4 regions of the Pelagerythrobacter marinus genome follow, and region 1 is predicted to be linked to each of the others. Evidence: riboswitches for the same ligand, from Rfam matches in the RefSeq annotation. Region 1 holds a riboswitch; each other region holds the start of a gene.

Region 1 (5,562 bases):
CGATCTGGCGGCAGGTTTCGGCGCGCGGCTGGTCGTCGCGAACGAACGACCATTGCAGGATCGTGACCGGGCCGGTCAGCATTCCCTTCACCGGCCGTTCGGTCAGGCCCTGGGCATGGCGCCACCAGTCCACCGTCATCGCCCGGGGCCGTGCCACGTCGCCGTAGAGGATCGGCGGCCGCACGCAGCGCGAGCCGTAGCTCTGGACCCATCCGGCGCGGGTGAAGGCGAAGCCCGAGAGGCGTTCGCCGAAGTACTGGACCATGTCGTTGCGCTCGAACTCGCCGTGCACCAGAACGTCGAGGCCGAGGCTTTCCTGCCGGCGGATCGCCCGCTCGGTCTCGGCCCGCAGGAAGGCGTCGTAACCCGCCTGGTCGAGCGTGCCCTTGCGGTGCTCGGCGCGGGCCTTGCGGACCGCTTCGGTCTGGGGGAACGAGCCGATCGTCGTGGTCGGCAGCGAGGGAAGGCGCAGGCGCTCGCGCTGGCGCGCCAGCCGCCGCTCCACCGGCAGTGCGCGCCGGGTCCAGTCGGGCGCGACCTCGGCGACCCGCGCGCGCACCGCGGGATCGTTGGTCAGCGCGGAGCCGCGGCGCGCGGCGATGGCATCGGCATTGGCCGCCAGTTCGTCGGCGATGACGTAAGGGCCATGTTCGAGCCCGAGGCGCAGCAGCGCCAGTTCCTCCAGCTTCTGCACCGCGAAGGCGAGCCATTCGGCCACTTGGGGGTCGAGCTCGGTCTCGAGCGCCAGGTCGATCGGCGCGTGGAGCAGCGAGCAGGAAGGGGCAAGCTGGATCTCGCGCCGCGCCCGTGCCGCCGGGCCGAGCCGGTCGAGCAGGGCCGCCAGGTCGCATTTCCACACGTTGCGCCCGTCGATCGCCCCGGCCGAGACGACGAGGTCTTCGCGCGCGCCGTCGAGCACCGGTTCGAGCTGTTCGGGCGCGCGCACCAGATCGAGGTGAAGCCCGTCCACCGGCAGCGACAGGGCCAGTTCGCGGTTGTCCGCCAGCCCGCCGAAATATGTCGCCAGCATGATCCGCGGGCTATCGGGGCCGCACAGCGCGGCATAGGCGGTGCGCAGGGCCGCCCGCGCGCGCTCGTCGAGATCGAGGACCAGCGCCGGCTCGTCGATCTGGACCCATTGCGCGCCGGCCGCGCGCAGCCGCGACAGCAGCTCGCGATAGAGCGGCAGGATCGCGGGCAGCAGGGTGAGCGGATCGAAGCCCGCCTGGTTCGACTTCGCCAGCAGCAGCCAGGTCACCGGGCCGAGCAGCACCGGCCGGGTGCGGTGGCCGAGCGCCAGTGCCTCGGCGAATTCGCCCAGCGGCTTGGCGGCGCAGAGGGTGAAATCCTGGTCCGGCCCGACCTCGGGGACCATGAAGTGATAATTGGTGTCGAACCACTTGGTCATTTCCTGCGCAGGCAGGTCGCCGCCCTGATCGGAACGGGTGCCGCGCGCCATTGCGAAATAGACCGCCAGCGAATCCTGCGGCCCGAGCGCGCGATAGGGCGCGGGGATCGCGCCGAGCATGACGCTGGTGTCGAGCACCTGGTCGTAGAGCGAGAAATCGTTGCTGGGGATCACGTCGATCCCCGCGTCGCGCTGGCGCGCCCAGTTCGCGGCGCGCAGCCTGCGCGCGGTGTCGCGCAGCGCGCCCTCGTCGATCCGGCCGGCCCAGAAGGCTTCCAGCGCCTTCTTGAGCTCGCGGCGCGGGCCGATGCGGGGAAAGCCGAGATTGGCGGTCGTGACAGGCATGAATCGTCTCCTCCGGCCGCGCGCGTAGCCCCGGCCGTTGCTGGTGAAATAAAATCGATCGGTTGGTCGCTGGGGCGCGCGCCGCGTCAGGAAGACCCGGCGCGCCTGGTCATTCGGCCCGGCGGGAGCGTTCGGCCGGGCGGGGCCATCCGGAGGGGCAGGGTCCTGCGTGTCGGCAAGGTCGCGCGAACCGGCAGGGGCGCGATGGGGGAAATCGTCGTGGTCGGCATTGTCCGCGCACCTTTCGCATCGGGGGACGAAGGGCCGGTCGGCGGGCGCGCAGGGGGCGGCGCGGCGCACCCCGGGCAGGGGCGCCGCACCTTGCGCGTCCGCCGGAGGAACCCCCGTCCGGAGAACGTTATCGCGTCGCAGGCAGGTCTCCTGGCTCGCGGGTCGTCGCGCCGGCCCCGGCCTTCCCGGCCCTGCACGGGGCAGGTCCAGTGGCTTGGTGGGGCTGCCGCTCGCCGCTCACAGTTGCGGGGGCAGCGCCGGATTCCATTCGTGGAGGAATGTCACCGGCTTCCCGTCTTAGCCCCACCGCGCGGCACGGGCCGCGGGCGGGGAACCTCGACAGCGCGGACAAGAGCCGACGGGCATCGCCATGTCAAGCGCAATATAAAGAGTTCTTTATGTCTTGATGTCGGCATGTCTTGATGTCGGGTGCGGAACGAAATCGAGGTTGCCACCGCAGCGGGCAGGGCGCACAATCGGCGAATGTCCGAAAGGGATGGCGAAATTCGCCGCGAGGAACGGCACGGCGTAACGGTGGAAGGCCGTTACCGGACGGGTCGCGGCGTGCCCAAGGACATCCGCGTGCTCGACCTGTCCGAGCACGGCTGTCGTTTCTACGACAAGTTCGGATCGCTGACGGCCGGCACGCGCATTTCCATCCGTATCGGCCCGATCGGCCCGATCACCGCGGTCGTCCGCTGGTCGCAGGGGCAGACGGTGGGGGTGGAATTCGACGACCCGATCTACGGCCCGGTGCTCGACCACATTCGCAGCCAGCTGGCCGGCGAAGGTTAGGCCCCTTCGCCTTCCGTCCCGGGCCGACCATGCGCGTCGCCCGCGTTTTCTTCCAGCCAGTGCATTTCCTCGTCGGAAAAGCCGAAGTGGTGGCCGGCCTCGTGGATCACGACGTGGCGCACGAGGTCGCCGAAATCGACCCCGGTCTCGCGCCATTCGCGCACCAGCGGCTGGCGGAACAGGCTGATGACCGGGGGCAGGTCGCCCGGGTCCCAGATCGACTGTTCGTCCAGCGGGCGGCCTTCGTAGAGGCCGGTCAGGTCCCACTTGCTGCGAATGCCGACCGAATCGAGCTGTTCGCGGGTGGCAAACTCCTCCACCCGCACCACGACCGCGCGCATCGGCTCGCGGAATTCCTCCGGCAGGCCCGCGACGACGGCGCCGGCCATGCGTTCCATCTCCGCAGCGGAGGGCGGCTCGCGAAATCGCTCCATGCGCCGCATATGGGGCGGAGCGGCGCGATAGTCACCCCCGGGCGCGCGCGGAACAAAGCACCGGTTCGCCCATTCCATCCGGCAGGCAACAGGAGGAAACCGCCCATGGCCGCCGAGGCAATCTTCGCGCGACTGAAACAGGATCACGATCGCCACCGCGAGCTGCTCGACCGGCTGCTCGAAACCGAAGGCGAGAGCGAGGAACGCCGGCGGCTCTTCACCGAGCTGACCAAGGAGCTGAAGAGCCACGCCGCGGCCGAGGAGCAGGCGCTCTATTCGACAATGCTGCGCAAGCCCGACACGACCGACGAAACGCGCCATTCGGTGGCCGAGCATCACGAGATCGACGAGATGCTGAACGACCTAGCGGCCACCGACATGTCCTCCGGCGCCTGGCTGTCCAAGTTCAAGGAACTCGAGCACCGCTATCGCCATCACATCGACGAGGAAGAGGAAGACCACTTCCCCGATTTCGAGGATCACCTTACCCGGGAGGACGAGGAACACATGGAATCGGTGTTCGAACGCCGCAAGCGCGAGGAGAAGGCCGATGCCGAAGTCACGCCGGAGAAGCTGGAAGACGCCAAGGAATAAAGCGTCGGGGGCGGGGTGACAGCACGGGAAACGGAGGCGGCCGAACCGGAGTTCGACGACGAGCCGGAGGAGCCCGGCGTCTGGCGCTATGCCCATGCCGACCGGGCGAGCGTGATCGTCGACGCGGCCGATTATTTCGCGCTGATGCAGCAGGCGATGCTGAAGGCGCGCCACCGCATCTTCCTGGTCGGTTGGGATTTCGACACCCGCATCCACCTGGCCCTGGGCCGCAGGTGGTTTCACCGCATCCTGCGCCGCAACTATCCCCGCCGCCTGGGCAGTTTCCTGATGTGGCTCGCCCGCCATCGCGACGGGCTGGAAATCCGGGTGCTGAAATGGAGCCTTGGCCTGTTCCAGTTTTTCGCGCGCGGATACATGCTCGTGGACCTGGCGCGGATGGCCGCGCACAAGGGGATCACCTTCAAGTTCGATACCCACCACCCGGTCGGCTGTTCGCACCACCAGAAGATCGCCGTGATCGACGACAAGCTGGCCGTGTGCGGCGGCATCGACATGACGCAGGACCGGTGGGACACGCGCGATCACCTCGAGCGCGATCGCCGCCGCCGCCGGCCGCACGGCAGGCGCTATGGCCCGTGGCACGACGCGACGATGATGTTCGAGGGGGAAGCCGCCCGGGTCCTGGGCATCCTCAGCCGCGAACGGTGGGAGCGGGCCGGGGGCGAGAACCTCGACCAGGTGCCGATACCCGGCGAAAGCCTGTGGCCCGATGCCCTCGCGGTCCAGTTCGAGGACGTCGAGCTGGGCATTGCCCGCACCCGCGCCCGCTACGACGGGCTGGAACGGGTGTGCGAGATCGAGGAACTCCTGCTCGCGCAGATCGCCCGCGCGCGCCGGTTCATCTACAGCGAGAACCAGTATTTCACCTCGCGCCGCATCGCCGAGGCGATCGGAGAGCGGCTGAGCGAAGACGACCCGCCCGAAATCGTGATGGTCCAGCCCAAGACGGCCGAGGGCTGGCTGGAACAGCAGGCGATGGACCACGCCCGGGTGCGGATGATCGAATGCCTGGCGGAGTTCGACCACAAGGACCGTTTCCGCATCTACGTGCCCCATACCGGCGACACGCCGATCTACGTCCACGCCAAGGTGACGATCATCGACGACGAGATCCTGCGGATCGGCTCGGCCAACTTCAACAACCGATCGATGGGGCTCGACAGCGAATGCGACGTCTTCATCGATTGCCAGCGGCCGGCCAACGGCCACGTCGGCCCCGCGATCGCCGCGCTGCGCCATTCGCTGCTGGGCGAGCATTGCGGGCTCGAGGCGGAGGAGGTCGCCCGCCTGCTGGAGCGCGACCCGTCGATGCACCGCCTGATCGCCGAGCACGGCCAGGGGGAAGACCGTTCGCTGCGCGCCTACGACGTGCCGGACCTCAACGGGGTGGAAGATACCCTGGCCGAATCGGGCATGCTCGACCCCGAACGGCCGGACGAGATGTTCGAGCCGTTTGCCAAGGGCGGACTTTTCCGCAAGGGGAGCATGCTGCGGCGCGCCGCGCGCCGCGCGAAACGGACACGAAAGAGGATCGGATTATGAGCAGCCTGGTCGGGCCGGACGAAGACGTATCGCGGGGCAAGCCCCCCGTTCCCGACGAGGTGCAGGAGGCGATTCGCACGCTGATCCGCTGGGCCGGCGACGACCCGGAGCGCGAGGGGCTGCTCGACACGCCGAGCCGGGTCGCCCGCGCGTGGAAGGAGTATTGCCTCGGCTATGCCGAAGATCCCGCGA
Region 2 (5,562 bases), 800 kb from region 1:
CTTCGAGGATCAGCGCGGTCGCCGTCGCCGTCCCCAGCAGGAGGGCATAGGTGAAGGCACCGACCTCGTAGATCTTTTCCAGCGTGCTGGTGCTGGCATCGCTGTCGGGCGAAATGCCGAACGCGAGCATGACGCGCACCGCCGCGACCAGACACAGCGCGGCGCTGAGCCCGTACATGGCCGTGGAATCGCTGACGTAGGCGACGACCAGCGAGGAGACGATCCCGCTCGCCGCGCCGGCGGCCAGGCTGCTCGGCTGGGTATAGAGGGTGCGAACGAGGATACGGCGGACGCGTTCGGACAACGCATCGCCTTTCTGGAAATAGGACAAGGCCCTGGTGACCTTCCCCCGGGGTTCGCAGCTCGCCATGAAGACACCGTTACCCCAAAATTGGTCACCGCATAGTTAAGAGGTGCCTTACACCCCTTGCCGGTGGCCGCTGGAAGGCGGTGGAAACCCTACTGCGGGAGGGTTTCGGGCGCCGAGGGCGCGACCCCCTCGGTCCGCAGGCCGGCGGCCGTCGTCCGCTCCAGACCGCGGGCGAGCCGCGCGTCGAGCGTGCGGCAGATGCCGTGCCACCAGTCGTACGATGCGCGGTCGCCGGCGAAGAAGGCGCGCTCGGCCTGGCGGCGCGCCTCGCGCGCGGCGCCCAGGCCATGGCGGGCGAAGTGGTGGAGCGCGGCATGCAGCATCCGGTCGTTGCCCCGTTCGGTGCAGTTGTCATTCGCCGCGCGACCGGGCTTGCGCCGGCTCAGCGCGCGGGCAAGGGGGCTCTGCGTCGAACGGCGCGATGCGGCGAAATGGACCGTCATGACAAGGTAGGCCTTCCGGTATGCTCTTCGCGGCTGACGGCAAAGGCGGGTTGCGACTTGCGCGCCGCTCTAGGCGCGGCAGCCCTAAGCAGGGGTTTTGCCCTAGGGTTTCCGCCGCTTTAACGATTTGCGCCCGATCGGGGCGCAGGCCCCAGAGCAAAGGGGCGCGAGCGACCGGCTGGCAAGAAAGCCTTGCGGGAAAGACTTGCGAAAAGCCCTTCCGAAAAGGCCTCAGGGGCGGGCGATCCAGCGCCCGCTGTTCGCATATTCGGGCTTCACCCCGCCGCCGCCCGGCAGGTTGCCGCCGGCGGCGTCGGCCGCGCCTTCGCCCGGTCGCGCGGCCTGCCCGGCAGGCGCGGGGCCGGGGGGGAGGGGCGGATTGGCGGCGCGCGTGTCGAGAACGGCCCGGCCCGGCGCGGGCACGTCGCGCGCGGCGGCGAGCGCGGCGCCGGCGGCATCGCCGCGCGGGGCGGCCGCGACCGGCTCGCTCCCGCGATAGGCGGCGGTAAAGGCGGCCGGGCGTCCGGCCGATCCGCGCCAGCGGTAGAACCGGTGCGCGCCGATCACCCCGACGGTGTCGAGGCTCGGCGCCCAGTAGGGGTTGATCCAGATCGTGTGGTAATGGGTCGCCAGGCCGACCGGGGCATAGACGTCGCCCGAAAGCGCCTGCCGCGCGACCCGCAGCGCGCGGTCCCAGGCCGCCTTGACCGGCCTGCGCGCGAGCGAGCCGTCGCAGGTGAAGGTGAACTGGCAGCCGGTGCTGCGCTCGCTGCCCTGAAAAACGACGCCGCACACGCTGTTCGGATAGGTCGGGTGCGCCACGCGGTTGAGCACGACCTGGGCGACGGCTTTCTGCCCGCCCAGGGTCTCGCTCGCCGCCTCGTAATAGACGGCGCTGGCCAGGCAATGCAGCGCGCGGGCGCGGTCGATCGCGCTGCCGCCGCCGATGAAGCTGCGCGCGGCCGGGCCGGCGGTGCGCGCCGCGGCCAGTTCGGCCGCCTCGCCATCGCCGGTGCCGGTGGGGTCGAACACCGCGGCGAGGTCGTCGCGCGCCGACGGCACGACGCGCGGGCTGTCTTCGAGGAAGTAGAACGCCGAACCGGGGAACGAATGGCCGGCGCGTTCGAACGGCATCGGGCGGACGGTTTCTGCCGGCGCGGGCTGGGCCGCGGGCTGGCCGAACGCGTGCCAGTCGTCCGGCGCGGCCATCGCCGGCACGCCCAGCGCCGCGGCGACCGCGAGGATGCGCCGCCCGCGATGCCGCCCGGCCGGGCCGCCGCGCAGCAGGCGCGACCAGGCGCTCGCCGGCTTGCGGCGGGTGCGATCGGTCCTGGCCGGGCCGTGGTGCAAGCTGCGTCCTTTCGGTTGTCCGCCGCCGGGTGCGGGCGCGCCCCGGGCGCGTAGCAGCGCAAATGATGAACTGCGAACGCGCCGTCTCCCCCGTCCCTTGGCGGGACAGGTCGCAAGCGGCGGTTAAGCGGCGTGGCTAGCGAGAGGTTAACGCGCGCCCCGCTTGCCCGGGCCCGACGGCGCGGCTAAGGGCCGCCGCACGTCACGGGTTGTCCGCCCGCCCGCAAGGCGGCGGACCGAAGAGGGAAGGGGGTAGAAGCCCCCGCTGCCCCCGCAACTGTGACCGGGGAGTGCCCGTTCGGCAAGCCACTGGGGAACCGGGCCACCGGCAAACCGGGAAGGCGAAGCGCGGCGCGTCGATCCGGGAGCCAGGAGACCTGCCCGCCGACGGTCGTTCGTGCTGCCGGGCGGGGTGTACCGGAAGCAAGCGGAAGGGGCATGCGCCCCCGTTCCGTCATGGGCGACATTCGTTCGTGACAGGAGTATCCCATGCGTAACCACTTGATTTTCGGCACCAGCATCCTTGCGCTCTCCGCGCCTCTCGCAGCGCAGGACGCAGCCGACCCCTATGGCCAGTTCCGGCCCGAAGAGACCGAGATCACCGTCACCGCCACCGGCACCCGGATCGAGGTGGAGGACACCGGCCAGCCGGTCACCGTGATCGGCCGGGACGAGATCGAAAGCGTCCAGGGCGCCGACCTGACCCGCGTGCTGGAGCGCGTTCCCGGCCTGTCGTTCAGCCGCAACGGCGGCCCCGGCGCGGTGACCGGCGTGCGCCTGCGCGGGGCGGAGGGCGAGCAGCTCCTCGTCATCGTCGACGGGGTGCGCGTGTCCGACCCGGCGGCGCCCGGCGGCGGGTTCGATTTCGGCAACCTGCTCGCCACCAACCTCGGCAAGGTCGAGGTCCTGCGCGGGTCGAACTCCACGATCTGGGGCTCGGACGCGATCGGCGGGGTCCTGGTCGCCAGCACGCGCAGCGAAACCGGGCTGGAGGCGAGCGCCGAGTACGGATCGCGCGATACGCTGACCGGCGCGGTTTCCGGCGGCGTCGGCGGCACGGCCGGGTTCCTCGGCGGATCGGCCAGCTATTACCGCACCGACGGCTTCTCCCAGGCGGCCAGCGGCACCGAGCCCGACGGCTTCGAGCAATGGGCCGTCAACGGCCACGGGCGGCTCTACCTCACCCCCGGGTTCGAGGTCTTCGCACGCGGCCGCTGGGCCGAGGGCGACCTCGATCTCGACGGTTTCCCGCCGCCCGATTACGCGCTGGCCGACACCGAGGATACGCAGCACACGCGCCAGTACTCGGCATCGGCCGGCGCGGTCTACGACGCGGGGCCGCTGTTCGTCAGCGCCGCCTATTCCTTCGCCGATACCGAGCGCGCGAACCGCAGCGAGGGTGTGGACGATCCGACTTTCGCCAGCGACGGCCATTCGGACCGGGTCGAGCTGCGCGGCGAATGGCGCCCGATCGGGCCGCTGCTGGTCAATTTCGGGGCGGAGAACGAGTGGAGCGACTATCGCACGCTGACCGACGACGCGCGGCACAGCACGCGGATCTTCGGCGCCTATGCCCAGCTCGGGATCGAGATGGGGCCGCTTTCGGCCCATGCCGGCGCCCGGCTCGACGATCACGCCCGCTTCGGCAGCGAGACGAGCTTCGGCGCGGACGTCAGCTATGCCCTGGCCGGCGACCTGCGCCTGCGCGCGAGCGTGGGCGAAGGGTTCAAGGCGCCGACGCTCTACCAGCTCTATTCCGATTACGGGAACGAGGCGCTCCAGCCCGAACGCAGCACCAGCTACGACATCGGCCTGGTCCACGGCGACCGGTCGCTGTCGGGCACGCGCTTCTACGGCGCGGTCACCGCGTTCCGCCGCGATGCGCGCAACCAGATCGAGTTCGCCAGCTGCTGGCAGAACCCGGCCCCGCTCTGCGCCGATCGCCCGTTCGGCTTCTACGACAATATCGGCCGCGTCCGGGCCGAGGGGATCGAGGTCGAACTGGGTGCGCGCCCGTCCGATCGCTGGGTGACCCGCGCGGTCTATGCCTGGGTCGATACCGAGAACCGCACCGCCGGTTCGGCGAACGAGGGCAATGTCCTCGCCCGCCGTCCGCGCCACACGCTGACGCTGTCGGCCGACTGGGAAAGCCGGCTGGCCGGGCTCACGCTCGGCGGCGACGTGCGGCTGGTGAGCGATTCGTTCGACAATGCCAGCAACCTGACGCCGCTGGACGGCTATGCCCTCGCGGGCCTGCGCGCGGCGCTGCCTTTCGGCGAGCGGTTCGAGCTGTTCGGCCGGGTCGAGAACCTGTTCGACACCGAATACCAGACGGCGGCTGGCTATGCGACGGCGGGCCGCAGCGCCTACGTCGGCGCGCGCGCGCGGTTCTGATCCGCCGCAAAGTCTGAAGCACGAAAAAGCGCCCGGCCTCGCGGTGAGGCCGGGCGCTTTTCTGTTTCGCTCTCTCTCCGTCTCGCGTCATGCTGAACTCGTTTCAGCATCCATCGCGCCTTCATGGGCCGAGTCCCGACGGGGCGGAATGGACCCCGAAACGAGTTCAGGGTGACGGGGGGCGGCGCCGCGGGCCGCCCCTCAGGAGCGCTTACGCCCTCAGTCCTCGGTCGTTTCGGGCGGCAGCGGGCCGTCCGAAGTGGTCGGTTCGGCTTCCGCCTCGCCGCCCAGCAACCCGCGAGCCTCGAGCATCGGCGTCACGTCGGGCTGTCGCCCGGCGAAATTCTCGAACATCTCGAAATAGTCCATCGTCCCGCCGCGGCTGAGCACGGTCTTGCGATAGTGATCGCCGTTCGCGCGCGTCAGCCCGCCGTTGTCGAGGAACCACTGCCGGCTGTCGCGGTCGAGCATCTCGGTCCAGAGGTAGGAATAGTACCCCGCGCTGTAACCGGCCGGGCTGGAGAAGATGTGGTTGAAATAGGTCGAGCGATAGCGCGGCGGCACCAGGTCCACTTCCAGCCCCAGTTCCTCCAGCGCGCTGCGTTCGAAGGCATCGACTTCTTCCGGCGTGTCGATCGCCGCCGCTTCCTCGGCGCTCAGCGCGTGCCACTTCATGTCGAGCAGCGCGGCCTCGACCACTTCGCCGAAATCGTATCCCTGGTTGAACTTGGCCGCGGCCTCGATCTTCTCGACCAGCTCGGCCGGGATCGTCTCGCCCGTTTCGTAGTGCTTGGCATAGTTGCGCAGGACCTCGGGATAGGTCGCCCACAGCTCGTTCACCTGGCTCGGGTACTCGACGAAATCGCGCGCGGTCGCCGTGCCCGAGAGGCTGGCGTATTTCTGGTCGGCGAAGAAACCGTGCAGCGCGTGGCCGAACTCGTGGAACAGCGTGTTGACGTTGTCGAAGCTGACCAGCTGCGGTTCGCCGTCGGCGGCCTTGGGGAT
Region 3 (5,562 bases), 640 kb from region 1:
GGCCGCAGGAGCTGCTCGGCCCCGACCAGGTGCGCGAGCTGCTCGACATGGTCCGCGAACGCAACGCGCAGCTGGTCGAAACGATCACCCCGCAGCCGCTGTCGCTGGCCGCGATCACCCGCCTGCTGCGCGCGCTCCTGGCCGACGGGATCACGCTGGCCCACCCGATACCGGTACTGTCCAGCCTGTCGCAGGCGGCGCAGCAGACCACCGACCACGAAAGGCTGGTCGACATGCTGCGCGCCGACCTCGGCCCGATGCTGGTCGGCAGCCTCTGCCCGCCCGACCAGCGCCTGCCGGTCATCACCCTGGCCGCCCAGCTGGAGGAAATGGTCGTCGGCGGAATGCAGGACCCGGCCAGCGGCGCAATCGTGATCGAGCCGGACCTGGCCCGGTCGATCGGCGAACGGATCGCCGCAATCATGGCCGAGCGGCCCCATGGCGCGGGCGCGCCGGCGCTGATCGTGCAGCCGCGCGCGCGCCGCCCGCTCGCCGGCCTGCTGCGCCTGCGCGCGCCGGGCTGCACGGTCCTGTCGATCAACGAATTGCCCGTCTCCCAGCCGATCGAGGTGATCGCGGTTGTCGGGGGCGAGGACGATGGCGCCGCGCAGGCCCCGCCCGCGCAGCCTGGCGCCCAGGCCCCGGCCCAGGCCGCCGCAGAGGCCGGCCCGCAGGACGCCGCACAGCCGGGGCCGGGCGCAGGGCCCGCAGCGGGCATGGAGATGAAAACGGAGGCGATGGCCGCATGAAGCTCGATCATACCCAGTTCGCCGCGGCGGAAGCCTATCGCGGCAACGTCGGCGACCGGGTGACCCGGTTCCTGCCGATGGTCCGCAAGCTCGCCTGGCACCTGTCGGGCAGCGGCGGCCCGACGATCGACGTGGACGACCTGATGCAGGCCGGCCTGGTGGCCCTGACCGAGTGCGCGCAGAAGCACGATTCGCCCAGCGACGACGGTTTCGCCGCCTATGCCAAGCTGCGCGTGCGCGGGGCGATGGTCGATCTCCTGCGCAGCGCCTCCCCCGACTCGCGCGGGGCGCGCAGCCGCCGGCGGCAGCTCGAGACAACGCGGGCGAAACTGCGCCGCTCGCTCGACCGTGAACCCTCGGCCGCCGAGCTGGCCGAAGCGCTGGAGATGCCGGTGAAGGAATTCCTGCAGTACGAACGCGATCTTGCCGAGACGCGGCTTGCCTCGCTCGACGAATGCTACAGCGAGACCGACGCCGCCTTCGCCTCGGCCGAGCCGGACGCGGAGCGGCAGGTCCTGCAACAGGAAGACCGCGAAAGCCTGGTCGCCGCGCTGTCGGCGCTGGGCGAGCGGCACCAGCTGGTCATCCAGCTCTACTTCGTCGAGGAACTGAACCTGTCGGAAATCGCCGCCGTGCTGGATGTCAGCGTGCCGCGGGTCCACCAGCTCAAGGCCGCCGCGCTGGCGAGGATGCGCAAGGCGATGGAAGCGGCGTAGAGGCCCACCTTCGCGGCCGGGGAAAGATTGACAAGCCCGCGCCGCCGCCGCACTGGTCGGAGCGACGGTTCCGCGCGCGCCCAGGCACGCGCGGCGAAGAGGGAAGCCGGTGCAAGGCCGGCGCTGTGCCCGCAACTGTAAGCGGGGAGCCCCGGGCCACCGCGTCACTGGCCGCCCGCGCTTTCATGCGGGCGCGGCCGGGAAGACGGCCCAGGGCGCCGATCCGCGAGCCAGGAGACCTGCCGTCGCGTCGTTCGTCCGGGGGAGCCGGGTCAGCTCCAGCCGACGGGAAACCGCGTTTCCCGCAGCAGCGACAGCCACCGGCCGGGTTCCCGGCGCCGGGCCCTGCCCGGCGGGCCATGACTGTCCAGGGCCGCGCGGGGGACCGGAATCCCCCTGCCGGGCCACCGCCGGGGAAGTGCAGCCCATGCCATGGATGTCGCGCATCGCCTGCCGCGCCCGGCGCGCCGCGCGGGCGCTGGCCGTGCTGCCCGCGATCGTTCTGGCGGCCTGCGCGGGGCCCCCGGCGCAGGTAGAGCGCCCGTCCGGGCCGCCGCAACGGATCGTCAGCCTCGATTACTGCGCCGACCAGTACGTGCTGCGTTTCGCCGAGCGCGGCGCGATCGCGGCGCTTTCCCCCGATGCGGCCAAGCCCTTTTCCTACATGCGCGCGCAGGCCCGCGGCCTGCCCACGGCGCGCCCGCGCGCGGCGGACATTGCCGCGCTGCGGCCCGATCTGGTCGTGCGCTCCTACGGCGGGGGGGCGGACGTCGTGCCGTTCCTCGCCGATCTCGGCATCCCGGTGGTGCAGATCGGCTTCCCGCAGACCCTGGCCGAGGTGCGCGCGGAAGTGGTCCGCCTGGCCGATGCCCTCGGCGCGCCCGAAGAAGGGCGACGGGTCGCGGCAGCGATGGATCGCCGCCTTGCCGCCCTGCCCCCGCCCGCCGCCGGGCGCGCGCCGGCCGCGCTCTACATGACGCCGGGCGGCGTGACCTCGGGCGAAGGAACGCTGGTTCACGAGGTCCTGCGCGCAGCGGGGCTGGCGAACTTCCAGGACCGGCCGGGGTGGAACGCCCTCCCCCTCGAACGGCTCGCCTACCAGCGGCCCGACGTGATCGCGGCCGCTTTCTACGACGGCGCGACGGGGCAGACCGACCGCTGGAGCGCGGCGCGCCACCCGGTGGCCCGCGCGCAGCTGGCCGAACGCCCGGTCGTCGCGCTCGAAGGCGCCTGGACCAGCTGCGGCGGCTGGTTTCTCGTCGATGCGATCGAGGCGCTCGCCCGGGCCCGAACCGGGGTGAGCGAAGGGGCCACGCGGTGAAGGCGCGCACGAACATTGCCCTCGGCGCCCTCCTTGCCGGGGGGATTTTCCTCGCGCTCCTCCTCGGCTCGGTCGCCCTCGCGCCAGGCGCGGTGCTGGGCGCGCTTGCCCTGGGCGGGGAAGCCGGCGACGTGCTCGTCGTCTGGCAGATCCGCCTGCCGCGCGCGCTGGCGGCGGCCATGGTCGGCGCGGCGCTGGGGATGAGCGGCGCTGCGCTGCAGGGGCTGCTGCGCAATCCGCTGGCCGAACCGGGCATTCTCGGCGTCTCGGCCACGGCCGCGCTGTTCGCCACTTTCGTGCTGTTCTTCGGCCTCGCCGGCACGGGGCCGCTTGTCCTGCCGCTGGCCGCAGTGGCCGGCGCGCTCGCCGCGACCGTCCTGGTCGGCATTGCCGCGCTGCGCGCGCGATCGGCGGTCACGCTGATCCTCGTCGGGATCGGCCTGTCCAGCTTCTCCGCCGCGCTGATGGCGCTGCTGATGAACCTCGCGCCCAATCCCTTCACCCTGGCCGACATGATCAACTGGACCCTGGGCACCGTGGCCAATCGCAGCTTCGCCGATCTCGCCCATGCCGCGCCTTTCTTCGTCCTCGGCGTCGGAGTGCTCCTTGCCAGCCGGCGCGGGCTCGCGGCGCTGACGCTGGGCGAGGAAGCGGCCGAGGGGATCGGCCTCGACCTGCGGCGGCAACGGCTCGCGGTGATCCTGGGCGCGGGGCTGGCGACCGGGGCCGCGGTCTCGCTGGCCGGCGCGATCGGCTTCGTCGGGATCGTCGCGCCGCACCTGGTCCGCCCGCTGGTCGGCCACGACCCGGCCCGCCTGCTCGTGCCGTCGGCCCTGCTCGGCGCGCTGGTGCTCGTCCTCGCCGACATCGGGGTGCGACTCCTGCCGACCGATGCCGAGCTGCGGCTGGGCGTGGTCGCCGCGCTCGTCGGCGCGCCGGTCTTCGCCTGGATCGCGGCGCGCGGGGGACTGTCGCGATGAGCGTGCTGGAGGCGCGAGGCCTGTCGTTCGAGGCGGGCGGGCGGCGGCTGGTCGCGGAGGCGAGCTTTCGCCTCGCGCCCGGCACGCTGACGATGCTGATCGGGCCCAACGGCTCGGGCAAGTCCAGCTTGCTGCGGCTTGCCCTCGGCCTGCTGCCGCCAAGCGCGGGAAGCGCGACGATCGACGGGGCCGAGGTGCGCAGCCTCTCCCCCGCCGCGCGCGCCCGCAAGGTCGCCTACCTGCCCCAGACGCGCCCGCTGGCCTGGCCGGTCCCGGTGCGCGACGTGATCGCTCTCGGCCGCTTTGCCCACGGCGTCGCCCCCGGGCGGCTGGCGGCCGACGACGCCCGCGCGGTGGCGCGCGCGATCGCCGCCTGCCGCCTGGCGGGGCTGGAGGACCGCGCCGCCGATACCCTGTCGGGGGGCGAGCTGGCCCGCGTCCACCTCGCCCGCGCGCTCGCGGCCGAGGCACCCCTGCTGGTCGCGGACGAGCCGGTCGCGGCGCTCGATCCGCTCTACCAGCACGAGGTCGCGGCGCTTTTCGCCCGGGCCGCCCGCGCGGGGCACGGGGTGCTGACCGTGATGCACGATCTGGCGCTGGCTGCCCGCTATGCCGACCGCCTGCTGTGGATGAAGGACGGCGCGATCGTGGCCGACGGCACGGTGGAGGACACGATGAGCCCGGCGCGCCTGGCGGATGTGTTCGGGGTCGCCGCCCGGATCGATCGAAGCGCCGACGGCCTGGCGCTGGCCGTCACCGGCCCGGCCTGACCTGCGAAAGCCGCGCGGCGGCGGCGGCAACGATCGCGCGCCGCTCCCGCTCCGAAGCGGCCGCCCAGCGCCCGATCTCGTCCAGCGTGCGCCCGCCCCCCTCGCACAGCGCCCCGTCCGCCGAAACGCGGCAGACATTGCGGCAGGGGGAAGGAACCGGATCGACCATGGCCCGCCCCTGCGCCATCCGGCCTGCCGATGGCAATAGCCCGGCAGGCGATCGCCTCGGCGACAGGGGCGCGCTGGACGGCCCGCTGCCCTGCCGCGCGTCAGAACGTCTTGCGCAGCGAAAGCGTAACCTGGCGGCCCAGCGGATCAACCTGGTAGCGGGCGAAACCGGGCGCGGGACTGCCGCCGGACAGGGTGACCCGGCGATAGGTGTCGAACAGGTTCTCGACATCCAGCGACAGGCGCAGGTCGCGCAAGGCGCCGCCCGGTCCGCCTGCAGGCACGAGCGCGGCAGGCTCTACGAACAGGCCGAGGTCGATCCGCAGCGGCGGTCGATAGCGGTAGTCGGCCGCTCCGCTGACAGAGCGCACCCGCGCCGGGCTGCTCCAGCTTGCCTGCAGGTTCAGGCCCAGCGTCTTGCGTCCGGCGGAAGCCCGGGCCGAGAGGACGTGGCGCGACTGGCCATTGGCCGCGAGCCTGTCGATCGGCGCAAGCCCCGCGTGGGGCACGATCCGGTCCGCGATCTTCCACGTGTGGTTGACCGAGAGCGTGTAACGCACGGCCCCCGCGGCGGCGCCACCTGCCGGGTCGGGCAGGCGCACGGCAATGCCCGATGCCAGCTCGCGCCGCTCCGATCGCGCGAGGTTGATCGGGCGCGCATCGACCGCGACCAGGCGCCCCGCGGCATCGCGGGTCACGCGTTCGGGAAATACCGCCTCGGTCGCCGGCGTCAGGTCCGGGAAGGGCGCAACGCCGCCTTCGCTGTCGTTCCGGCGATAACGAACGTCGAGCGCGAGCACCGGGCTGCCGAGCGGCTGCAGGCGCGCGGCGAGCGACAGGCTTCGTCGCGTTCCCGGC
Region 4 (5,445 bases), 770 kb from region 1:
CACGGGGAATGTTCACCGGCTCGCGCGAATAACGGACGACCGCCGGCCGCCTCGATCAGTTCGGGCACCCAGTTTCCTGCCGCCATCAGCGGATCGATCCATTCGATCGCGGCGACGCTTGGACGATCTATCCTCCGCCCTCGGTTTTCGGCCAGCCCTGCCATGCGCCGTCTCAAGCCGTCGACCACCGAAGATGTCCGCTCGGACAATCCCGCCGCTTCGGCGACCTTGGCGAAATCGCCCCACACATCCTCCAGCGTGTCGGGCGCCAGCGAGAGCAGGACCGGTGCGGTTCCGGTCCACTCGCTCAGTGCCTCCTCCAGATCGGCAGGGGTAACCGCGCAGACCGCGCATTGCGACTGCGTCAGGATGAGGTCGGGCCGCAGGTCGCGCAGCAGCGCGGTGTCGACCTCGTATACCGACAGACCCTGCCGCACGATTCCCTGAACCCGGTCGTCGATCTGGCACGACGTCAATCCCTTCTCCAGCTTGGTGGACGTGACGACCGGCAACCCCTTTACGGATGGCGGATAGTCGCATTCGTGAGAGCGACCTACGAGGTTCTGTCCCAACCCGAGCGCGACGGCGATCTCGGTCGCGCTCGGCAGGAGAGACACTATCCGCGGATGCGCCATGTCAGGCGAGCCGCAGCCGCGGCGTGGGTCCGAAGAGTTTTGGAGCGGTGCTGGTAAGGATCCAGTAGGCGCCCGAAAGTCCTGCGAACCACAGTGCATCGTTCGCGAAGATCTGCCCCACGATCGGCATCGCGAAGGTCTCGGTTCCGCCTACGACCAAAGTGAGCCCGAAGAGCGCAGCCTCGTAGACGAAGAATCCGATCAGAAAGGCACTCAGCGTCCGAAACGAACTCAGCTCGTCACGTTCGCCCATGACGGCGGCACCTGCAAGCATTGCCAGAACCGATGCGATGCCGAGCGCACCGCCCCAAGCGAACGCATAACCCGTATGCGGGTAGCCGAGAACGGTGAACCCCAGCACCTGGTTGGTCGCCCAGATCGCGAGGATCGTCGCCAGCGCGAGCGAGCGGTGCATGGTCGCGGCGGTCACGATCGCCAGAGCCACGAACGGCATCATGCAGGCGGCGGCCAGCGATCCGCCCACGGTCGCCAAGGCGAGTGTGACAGGCCATGCGAACCTAGCAGCCTCCGACTGCGCCGTGATTTCATCCGTCATCGAAATTCTCCCTAGAAGCGTGCGCGCGCGCCGACGGCGAACGAGCGTCCCGGCGTCGCGAAGCTGAAGACATCCTCGTAGTCGGCGGCCGTCAGGTTCTCGACCCGGCCGAACAGCTCGACATTATCCATGACCCTCACGTCGGCGGCGACGTTCAGCAGCAGGTAGTCGTCCAGTTGCACGCGAACCGGCACGAAGGAGGGATCGATGAAGGCGCTGTCGATCGTCTCGCCATTGTAGCGCGCGACGAGCGTGACCCCTCCCGCATCCCCGGGAACGCGCCAGTCGACGGCCAGACTGGCGGTATGCGAGGGCCGACGTACCTCGCGCGTGCCATTCTCGCGGGAACGCAGATAGGTGTAGGCTCCATTGACGCGCCAGGCCTCGCCCAAGCGCGCCTCGCCGGACACTTCGACACCGTTTCTTTCAGAGACGGTGTCGCGATTGCTGGGGCTGGCGACGAAGTTCGGGGGCGGAAAGGAAGTGAAGATCTCGTCGTCCAGTTCGCTTTCGAAATAGGTGACCCCAATCGAAGCGCGCTCACCGAACAGCGATTGGTCTATCCCGATCTCCCATCCGCTCGACTTCTCGGGCCTCAAGTCGGGATTGCCTATAAAGCGACCGTCGACGAAACCGTAGAGTTCGTAGAACGAGGGGTTCTTCACCCCCGATCCTGCTGCCCCGCGCACCCGCGTAGCCGCAGCGATCCGATAGCTCGCCTGAAGTCTGTAGGTCGTCGTATCGGCGAACTGGTCGTTCCAGTCCCTGCGAATCGAGGCGGACGCGCTCGCCCGGTCTCCCAGATCGATCGCATACTGGCCGACGAGGCCGATATTGTCGATCTGCCGACGACCGGTAAATGCGAAGCCGGTCGGATCGGTGTTACGGAACCGTTCGCGTTCGACGTCGAGAGCCGCCGTGACCCGGTGTGTGAGACCGCCAGCTTCGATACGCAACGTCGTATCGTAGGACCCTTTCAGCCTCTGCCCTTCACTGCCGTAGCTGCGTCCAGTCGAAGCGAAACCGTCGCGCCGGGTGTCCGCGATCTGTGCCGACAGCGCATGGGTCCAACGATCGTCGAGCAGGTCCACCTCGCCCCGCACCAGCGCGTAGACAGCCTCGTTCTGGAAACGGTTGCCGGGGCTATCGACCTGGAATCCGAACGTCGGGCTTGCCGGATCGGAATCGCTGTCGTTGAATTCGGCATCGGTGCGTGCGTAGCGCAATACGCCGGTAAGGCGTGCATCGGACGTAGGCGCGAACGTCGTCTTGAGAGACACCGCACCGCTGTCGTTCGCAAGGTCGCGCGTGCCGCCGCGGGCGCCTGGCGTGCCATCGGTGGTGTTGAGCGTGGCGGACAGCGCATAGTCGAGATCGCCGCTATATCCGGCGATCCGGGCAGCACCGTTCAGCGTGCCGAACGAACCGGCTTCGATACGCGCGGCCGCCCCGGGAGCATCGCGGCCGCCGAGCGTGATGTACTGGATGACGCCGCCGATCGCGTCCGATCCGTAGATCGCGCTCTGCTGCCCGCGCAGCACCTCGATCCGCGCCGCCTCGTCGGCGATGAGCGTTCCGAAATCGAATTCGCCAGCGTAGGGGTCGGACACCTCGATCCCATCGATCAGGACGAGCGTATGATTGGCTTCGGCCCCTCGCAGCCGGATCTGCGTCTGGCCGGGAACCCGCCCGACCGCGACACCCGGGACGTCGCGCAGCACGTCGGACACCTCGCGCACTTGCCGCCGATCGAGGACCTGCTGGTCGAGGATCGTGACCGATCCGCCAACCTGATCGATCGGCACGGGATCGGTCGCGCGGTTCCCGGTAACGACGATCGAGGTCGTGGAGGTTTCAGGATCGGCATCGGGATCGATCGTTTGCGCGAGCGCCGGACTTGTCAGGAATGCGGAAGACAGAAGCAATAAATGAACGTATTTCATAGACACGAATTTCCAGGGCGCCAGGCGACTTGGCCGGAGCGTCCGCGCAAACGCGGTCGACGAGACTGCCAGGGGACGGACGCGTGCATCCCCCGGCGGTCCTGCCGATGCGGCTCCAACCGCTACTCGTCGCCCAGACGAAATTCGTTTCGCGCCCGGCCAATCCCATGAGCCCGGCAAGAGCGACACGCACCGGTCGGTCTCCTGGCTCACGGGTCACTGCACGCGACATACCTTCCCAGACGGACATCGCCGCCCAGTGGTCGTGGAGCGAACCCCACTCATGTCACGCGCTCGCCGCTTACAGTTGCAGGGACAGCCGCAGAATTGGCCCGGCAAGACCTCACTGCGTTCCCGTTACCGGCACGCACTATCGGCGAGCGATTTCGCCGACGCTGGACGCTCTAGACTTCACCCGAATGTTCGGCAAGCATGAGCTTGCATAGTCGAGCGACCAATCAGCGCGCTCACTCGGGAGCTTGAAGAACGGATGGCTGGAAGAACTATCGGTGCTGTAACGGCGGACTTAAGTTGGTAATGTTGCCCGGACCAAAGTGGGAAACGCCATTGGAGGCCAGAACCTGGCTCATCGAACAGCGCCGCGTATTGAAGTGGTCCCATAAGGACGTGGAGAAAGCCTTTTTTTCATGCGCGGTCAAAAGTGATCTTTATATTGGACCCGGCGGAGGCAGCAGATTTGATCGGGCTACGGAAAAGCGCGTGGCTCGATTCGAACGGGAAGGCGACGCTATCCCGGATTGGATGTTCTGGATGCCTCTTGTCGTTCAGCACGCGCAGGTCGCGTATGAAGATCGCTGGGACTGGGAACGCGAGAACATCCCGCAACACAGCGATGTCAGGCGCGAGCGCGAAGAAGAGGAGTATTACGCTCGGCTGTTCGAGCTCAACGATCAGGAGATCGCTCTCTTGTCTCGCTTTCGAGAAATGGACCGCGACGAGCGCGAGGTTCTCGGGGCGATGCTTGAACCACAAACCTTTTGCAAAATCAGAGCTTCACTGGCGCGAAACTCCAACGGCTCGAAACTCTAAGCGGGCCATTCGCTTCAAGGTAGTTTCGAGCAGCCGGCGCACGGCGATCAGTCTGTGTCATCCGGCCAATCGTCATAGCTGTCCGGCAGATGGCTCAGATCCTCAGGCGGGGTCATGAACTCTTCTCGCTCCATCTTCGTCATCATGTCGGTCCGGATGCTCTTCTGCAACTGCTCGTCCCAATCGGGAATTGCAGAAATGCGCACCAGCATCACTTCGACTTCACCGTTATCATAAATCTCGAACGTCCGCGTCTTCGCAAGTTCGACATAATTGCCGAGATCCTGCGCGAGCTCGTCGACCGAGATGCGAAAACATGCATGTGGTTTCATGGGATCAGAACCTTTCGATTGCTTACAACAATCCCGCCGACCGCTGAGCCGTGTGGGCGATGCGGTCGGGCAGGCAAAAAGGTTCGTGAGCGTGATAGCCAATCGGGCGCGGAATGGAAGCCCCGCTCGCAGCTTTCGATGAAAGCGCGCTCTTCTAGCGTTCGAGCTGACGCATCAGATACCCCGCGCCTGCCGGCGTGACATTCACAGCGATCGCGAGCTTGTTGCGTGTCAGCGAAGGCAGTGCGACCCGCAGCTCGGCCGCTTCGGCGAGCCGACTGCGCCTGGTCCGCTGGAAACGCGTGCGCAGATCGCCCACATCCCGCTCCATCCGACAAAGCGACCGATAGGCGGCGGGAGCTTGTTCGGCGATGCAGTCCGCGACCGCCGCGGTCCATTCCTTCGCCGAACCGCACAGGAACTTCTGTCGCGGTACCAGCGAGGGAAGCGTATGCGCCGACAGTCCTGACCGCCGCAACATGGCCGGGACCATGAGGTAGGCGAGCCAGGCCTTGGGATGGTCGTGGTTGAAAGCGATCTCACGGCCGTCCGGTAGCCAAGCGACCAGGCGGGTGTGATCGGCGGACCTGTCGATCAGTCGACCCATCTCCGCCATGCGTGCGCCGATCGAGGCGAGCGTAGGTTCGAGGTCGGGTTCTTCCGCCATCCGTCGCAGCGCCCGCCACAGCGGGCCGTAGTGCACGAGATCGGCATTCGCCCAGATCGCCGCTTCGCGCTCCGGATCGATCAGTGAACCAAGCAGACGGCGGACTTGGCGGGCGTGCGGACCTCGGTCCGGTTCGAGACTCTCGAGGAAGTAATGGACGATCGCGACGACGCTCAGCGGATCGTTGCGCCCTTCGCCGCTACGGGGCGGCAAACCTGAACCGGCGAACCAGGCTTCGATATGGTTGGCGTCGATCGGCACG

The links. Region 1 has a riboswitch for cobalamin ahead of metE (5-methyltetrahydropteroyltriglutamate--homocysteine S-methyltransferase). Riboswitches for the same ligand answer to the same signal wherever they lie in the genome.
Region 2: it holds a riboswitch for cobalamin, as region 1 does, so the genes downstream of both, T8T98_RS05075 (TonB-dependent receptor plug domain-containing protein) here and metE (5-methyltetrahydropteroyltriglutamate--homocysteine S-methyltransferase) in region 1, are expected to answer to the same signal.
Region 3: it holds a riboswitch for cobalamin, as region 1 does, so the genes downstream of both, T8T98_RS12295 (ABC transporter substrate-binding protein) here and metE (5-methyltetrahydropteroyltriglutamate--homocysteine S-methyltransferase) in region 1, are expected to answer to the same signal.
Region 4: it holds a riboswitch for cobalamin, as region 1 does, so the genes downstream of both, T8T98_RS12900 (TonB-dependent receptor plug domain-containing protein) here and metE (5-methyltetrahydropteroyltriglutamate--homocysteine S-methyltransferase) in region 1, are expected to answer to the same signal.

The regions. Positions count from the first base shown of each region.
Region 1 covers NZ_CP139719.1:1,855,888-1,861,449, reverse strand. Annotated here, with positions in the region: gene metE (5-methyltetrahydropteroyltriglutamate--homocysteine S-methyltransferase) at 1-1,753, opposite strand, end outside; cobalamin riboswitch at 2,108-2,338, opposite strand; gene T8T98_RS09035 (PilZ domain-containing protein) at 2,468-2,779, shown strand; gene T8T98_RS09030 (metallopeptidase family protein) at 2,776-3,168, opposite strand; gene T8T98_RS09025 (hemerythrin domain-containing protein) at 3,319-3,807, shown strand; gene T8T98_RS09020 (phospholipase D-like domain-containing protein) at 3,823-5,370, shown strand; gene folE (GTP cyclohydrolase I FolE) at 5,367-5,562, shown strand, end outside.
Region 2 covers NZ_CP139719.1:1,058,844-1,064,405, forward strand. Annotated here, with positions in the region: gene T8T98_RS05060 (putative bifunctional diguanylate cyclase/phosphodiesterase) at 1-304, opposite strand, end outside; gene T8T98_RS05065 (hypothetical protein) at 460-813, opposite strand; gene T8T98_RS05070 (cell wall hydrolase) at 1,045-2,163, opposite strand; cobalamin riboswitch at 2,353-2,562, shown strand; gene T8T98_RS05075 (TonB-dependent receptor plug domain-containing protein) at 2,653-4,557, shown strand; gene T8T98_RS05080 (M3 family metallopeptidase) at 4,777-5,562, opposite strand, start outside.
Region 3 covers NZ_CP139719.1:2,497,302-2,502,863, forward strand. Annotated here, with positions in the region: gene T8T98_RS12285 (flagellar biosynthesis protein FlhA) at 1-749, shown strand, start outside; gene T8T98_RS12290 (sigma-70 family RNA polymerase sigma factor) at 746-1,465, shown strand; cobalamin riboswitch at 1,514-1,726, shown strand; gene T8T98_RS12295 (ABC transporter substrate-binding protein) at 1,893-2,786, shown strand; gene T8T98_RS12300 (FecCD family ABC transporter permease) at 2,783-3,766, shown strand; gene T8T98_RS12305 (ABC transporter ATP-binding protein) at 3,763-4,536, shown strand; gene T8T98_RS12310 (DUF1289 domain-containing protein) at 4,520-4,723, opposite strand; gene T8T98_RS12315 (TonB-dependent receptor) at 4,806-5,562, opposite strand, start outside.
Region 4 covers NZ_CP139719.1:2,623,935-2,629,379, forward strand. Annotated here, with positions in the region: gene T8T98_RS12890 (cobalamin-binding protein) at 1-635, opposite strand, end outside; gene T8T98_RS12895 (hypothetical protein) at 637-1,191, opposite strand; gene T8T98_RS12900 (TonB-dependent receptor plug domain-containing protein) at 1,203-3,347, opposite strand; cobalamin riboswitch at 3,312-3,543, opposite strand; gene T8T98_RS12905 (hypothetical protein) at 3,702-4,184, shown strand; gene T8T98_RS12910 (hypothetical protein) at 4,232-4,516, opposite strand; gene T8T98_RS12915 (hypothetical protein) at 4,671-5,444, opposite strand.